DNA from 2 places in the Lacticaseibacillus paracasei subsp. paracasei genome. Region 2 is predicted to be linked to the other one. Evidence: predicted binding sites of a transcription regulator. Region 2 holds the regulator's gene; the other holds the start of a gene.
What was found. The regulator CtsR, encoded in region 2, represses protease genes until heat stress. The targets are predictions, from matches to a motif close to TTGGTCAAAAAAGGTCAAANA.
Positions count from the first base shown of each region.

Region 1 (2,384 bases), 1.3 Mb from region 2:
TTGCTTCAATGGCTGGAAAAATGGCGACGCCTAAGTCAGCTATCTACTCAGCAACCAAATTTGCGGTGCTTGGGTATAGTAATGGCTTACGTCTTGAACTGAAGCCATTCGGTGTTAAGGTGACCACGGTTAATCCGGGACCAATTGCCACGAATTTCTTTAGCGAAGCCAATGCGTTAGACTATTTGGCTAGCGTTTCTTGGCTGGTTTTGGATCCAGATAAATTAGCGCGGCGAATTGTAGCGACATTTGGTCGACCAGTTCGGGAAATCAATGCACCGTGGTTTATGAATCTAGGCGCAGATTTTTATACCTTGTTCCCGCATTTGGGCGATTGGTTAGCTGCTGGTATGTTTAATAAGAAGTAAAGGGGTAGGTCGTATGAAGGGTCAACAACGTTTTATTATTGGGTTAGTTCTGGCATTGATTTTAATTGTTTTTGCCTTGTTGAATGGGCAAGACGTTTCGGTTAATTTCTTCGGTATTCAGCTAAAGTGGCCGTTGATAGTGATTATTGCGGTTTCCGTGTTGATAGGTGCCGTTGTGACCTGGTTGATCTCAACCAGTGCTGTTTCGAGTGCTAAAAAACAGATTCGTGAGTTGCAACAGCGGATCACGGAGCTGACAAAATCCAATAAAACTGACAAGCCAGCCCCTAAGCCAGTTCAAGCACCAAAAGAGGAACTGTCAACGGATGCGACGGATACCAAAAAATAGACCTTTGAGGATTGAACTGTCGTACCTAGCTGTCAATAGAGTAGCCCGTGACAAAATTCTCAGTCAGACAAATAAACAAATAAAAGGAACAATTTTTCGATTGTACGATTGGAAAATTGTTCCTTTTTGCCTTCACATAGATTATTTAATGCGATTGTAAAGACCGTAGTGCCAAAACGGAGCAATCTAGGCCACCTGAGGCTCAGTTGTGCAAGCAACACAGCGACGGGCTTCCTACGATTTTTTTAAATCATCATGAAATTTAAAAAATAGTTTGACCTTAACTGACCAATGTCGTATTGTGAAAATGAAAACTATAATGTAAGACGATATTTTTCAGGGAGGCATCCGTATTCATGAACCCAGATAATTTTACGCAAGCCGTTGCCGAAGCACTTGGCGCGGCACAACAAATTGCCCAAGTTCGCCGTCATCAAGAAATTGACATCCCACATGTCATGAAAAGCCTGGTGCAGCCTAATCAATTGGCTGAACAGATTTATCGTGAAGCCGGTGTGAATGTGCAGGGCTTGAATGCTGCGATTGATGCGGCACTGGAAGCAGAGCCTGTCGTTGAAGGCGCTAGCGCATACGGACAAAGCATGTCTCAAAACCTGTCGCAGCTACTGACAGATGCCAACAGCGTGAAGTATGAATTTGGCGATACCTATATTTCTACAGAAGCAGTCTTGCTCGCCCTTTATCAACAACGCTACAACCCGATCACCCAATTCTTGTTGAACGATGCCAAGGTTGATGCAAAGCGATTACGACAGGTGATTGAGAACCTGCGCGGTGGTGAAAAAGTAACCAGCAAAAATGCCGAAGCCTCTTATAAGAGTTTGGAAAAGTACGGTACCGATCTTGTAAAAGAAGCGCGCAGTGGCAAGATGGATCCCATCATCGGACGTGATGAAGAAATTCGCGATGTCATTCGTATTTTGAGTCGCAAAACTAAAAACAATCCAGTTTTGATTGGTGAACCGGGGGTCGGCAAAACCGCCATTGTAGAAGGTTTAGCCCAGCGGATCGTCAAAAATGATGTACCTGACAATCTGAAGAATAAAACTATCATCTCACTTGATATGGGAAGTCTTGTTGCCGGCGCGAAGTACCGCGGTGAGTTCGAGGAACGCTTGAAGGCGGTCTTAAAAGAAGTCAAAAAGAGTGAAGGCCAAATCATTCTTTTTATTGATGAAATTCACAATATTGTCGGTGCTGGTAAGGCAGAAGGCTCCATGGATGCTGGTAACTTGCTGAAGCCGATGCTGGCCCGTGGTGAATTGCATCTGATCGGTGCCACGACACTGGACGAGTACCGGGAAAACATCGAGAAAGATAAAGCCCTTGAGCGTCGGTTCCAACGGGTGCTGGTTCAGGAACCTAGTGTTGAAGATACGATCAGTATTTTGCGGGGTCTGAAGGAACGATTCGAAATTTTTCATAAAGTTCGGATCCATGATACCGCGTTGGTCGCTGCAGCTACTTTGTCCAATCGGTATATCACGGATCGGTTTTTGCCTGACAAGGCGATTGATTTGGTGGACGAAGCTTGTGCCACAATTAACGTGGAAATGAACTCCCGCCCGACTGAGCTGGATGTGGCAGAGCGCAAACAGATGCAGTTGGAAATTGAACAGCAAGCACTGAAGAATGAAACTGATCCT
Region 1 is NZ_AP012541.1:1,350,904-1,353,287, forward strand. Features, by position in the region: gene LBPC_RS06680 (SDR family NAD(P)-dependent oxidoreductase) at 1-368, shown strand, start outside; gene LBPC_RS06685 (LapA family protein) at 382-717, shown strand; gene clpB (ATP-dependent chaperone ClpB) at 1,074-2,384, shown strand, end outside.
Region 1: clpB (ATP-dependent chaperone ClpB) is a predicted target of CtsR. The motif match lies at 989-1,009, and genes of this name have one in related genera.

Region 2 (2,384 bases):
TATGCAATTCATCAATGAACAAAATGACATTGCCATCTTTATAAATTTCATCAATGATCTTCTTCAGCCGATCTTCAAACTCACCACGATACTTGGTGCCAGCGACAAGTGAACCCATGTCAAGCATCATCAAACGCTTGTTGACCATGTCATCCGGCACTTTACCAGACACAATTTTCTCAGCAAAGCCTTCTGCAATTGCAGTTTTACCAACACCAGGTTCGCCAATCAGTACAGGGTTGTTCTTTGTCCGCCGTGCCAGAATCTGGATCAGCCGGCGTACTTCTTTGTCACGCCCAACAACCGGATCCATCCGATTCTCGCGCGCCATTTGAGTCAAATCCCGCGCCAAACCATCTAGCGTTGGCGTACCTTGTCCATCTTGACGAGCACCGCCACGTGCCATTGGGCGACGCTTTGCTGCAGTGTCCGCAATCCCCATCTTCTTGAAAACCATCTGACGCGTCTTCGAAAGACTGAGACCAAGGTTTTGCAAAATCCGTGCTGCCAAGATGTCATCTTCACGTAGCAAGCCAAGCAAAACGTGCTCGGTACCGATCTTTAAAGCACCTAACCGTTTTGCTTCGTCACCTGCAAACGCCAAAATCTCTTTACCTTTTGGTGAGTAAGGCAAATAACTATCACTAGCTTGACCAGCGGCATCAACAGTCCCATACCCTGTGAAGCGCTCGATCTCGTCATGGACATCATTTTCAGTGACCCCTAACTGACGCAGCGTCTTACCAGCGATACCATCTTTTTCCATGACCAGTGCCATGAGCAAATGTTCTGTCCCAACAGCATGATGATGGAAGTACTTCGCTTGTTCCTGGGCTAAAAGCAATACATTTTTAGCACTAGGGGTAAATAAGTTGTCCATAAGCACGCTCCCTTTTTTAAAAACTGATGATAAACTGTTTCATCTTTCATACCGCAAACGATCCAAAAATGCAAGGAACAAACGCGATCGTAGATGCTCTTCTGCCCCTTGGTCGAAGATGCCCAACGTCTCATGATCCATCACCGCGAGCATCAGGTTGCCAGACTGGCGGGCGATCAACCCGTTATCAAATAATTCCTGAATCAAATCTCGGGCATCCCGCATCCGCAAACGACTTGGAATATGCTGTCGCATGATCTGAATGAGATCCTGATCATCTGTCAATTTGACCTTCACGATTCGAATATAGCCACCGCCACCACGTTTGCTCTCTACGATATAACCGCGAGCAGGTGTGAATCTGGTTTTGATCACATAATTGATCTGTGAAGGTACGCAATTGAAACGACGAGCAATTTCAGCGCGTCTGATTTCAACAGCCGCTTCTTGCGCCAATATCGTTTTTAGATAGGTTTCAATGATGTCCGAAATGTTCTCACGCTGCATGTCATTCAATCCTTTTTGACTTTGACCAATCTTGACTATTACACATTATACTGACATCTGTCCGTTTATACAAATTTATGACTTTGAACGCAAAAAAAAGACCACGACTATTCGTGATCCAAGAATCGGGAAGACAAGATTCGAACTTGCGACCCCTACGTCCCGAACGTAGTGCTCTACCAAGCTGAGCTACTTCCCGAGGAAGCGGAAGACGGGATTCGAACCCGCGACCCCCACCATGGCAAGGTGATGTTCTACCACTGAACTACTTCCGCATTCCGAGTATTTAGTTCTAATCGGCGCCAGCTTAGTAGCGGTCGATGATGCACCCAGTAGGAGTCGAACCTACAACCTTCTGATTCGTAGTCAGACACTCTATCCAATTGCGCTATGGGTGCATTCAACAAAATGCCGAGGACCGGGATCGAACCGGTACGGTCATCACTGACCGCAGGATTTTAAGTCCTGTGCGTCTGCCAATTCCGCCACCCCGGCATAAAGTGAAAAGCGGAAGACGGGATTCGAACCCGCGACCCCCACCATGGCAAGGTGATGTTCTACCACTGAACTACTTCCGCATACCGCATATTCAATTATTGAGACCGGGGAGAAAAAACCACCTATTGGAACCGAGCTTTTACTTCACAGTACAATGCGGGTGAAGGGACTCGAACCCCCACGGTCAAAAACCACTAGAACCTAAATCTAGCGCGTCTGCCAGTTCCGCCACACCCGCAAAAGGTGGGTTAAAAATGAGCCGTGACAGGCTCGAACTGTCGACCCACTGATTAAAAGTCAGTTGCTCTACCAACTGAGCTAACGGCTCAATGGAGGATACAGGGCTCGAACCTGTGACCCTCTGCTTGTAAGGCAGACGCTCTCCCAACTGAGCTAATCCTCCATATGTAAGCGCGGCAGCTTCCTACCCTCGCAGGCAGTTTCCCACCAACTACTCTCGGCGTGAAGAAGCTTAACTTCTGTGTTCGGCATGGGAACA
Region 2 is NZ_AP012541.1:2,606,275-2,608,658, forward strand. Features, by position in the region: gene LBPC_RS12785 (ATP-dependent Clp protease ATP-binding subunit) at 1-880, opposite strand, end outside; gene LBPC_RS12790 (CtsR family transcriptional regulator) at 920-1,387, opposite strand; tRNA gene LBPC_RS12795 (tRNA-Pro) at 1,513-1,586, opposite strand; tRNA gene LBPC_RS12800 (tRNA-Gly) at 1,591-1,662, opposite strand; tRNA gene LBPC_RS12805 (tRNA-Arg) at 1,712-1,785, opposite strand; tRNA gene LBPC_RS12810 (tRNA-Leu) at 1,797-1,882, opposite strand; tRNA gene LBPC_RS12815 (tRNA-Gly) at 1,894-1,965, opposite strand; tRNA gene LBPC_RS12820 (tRNA-Leu) at 2,041-2,123, opposite strand; tRNA gene LBPC_RS12825 (tRNA-Lys) at 2,141-2,213, opposite strand; tRNA gene LBPC_RS12830 (tRNA-Val) at 2,216-2,288, opposite strand; rRNA gene rrf (5S ribosomal RNA) at 2,297-2,384, opposite strand, start outside.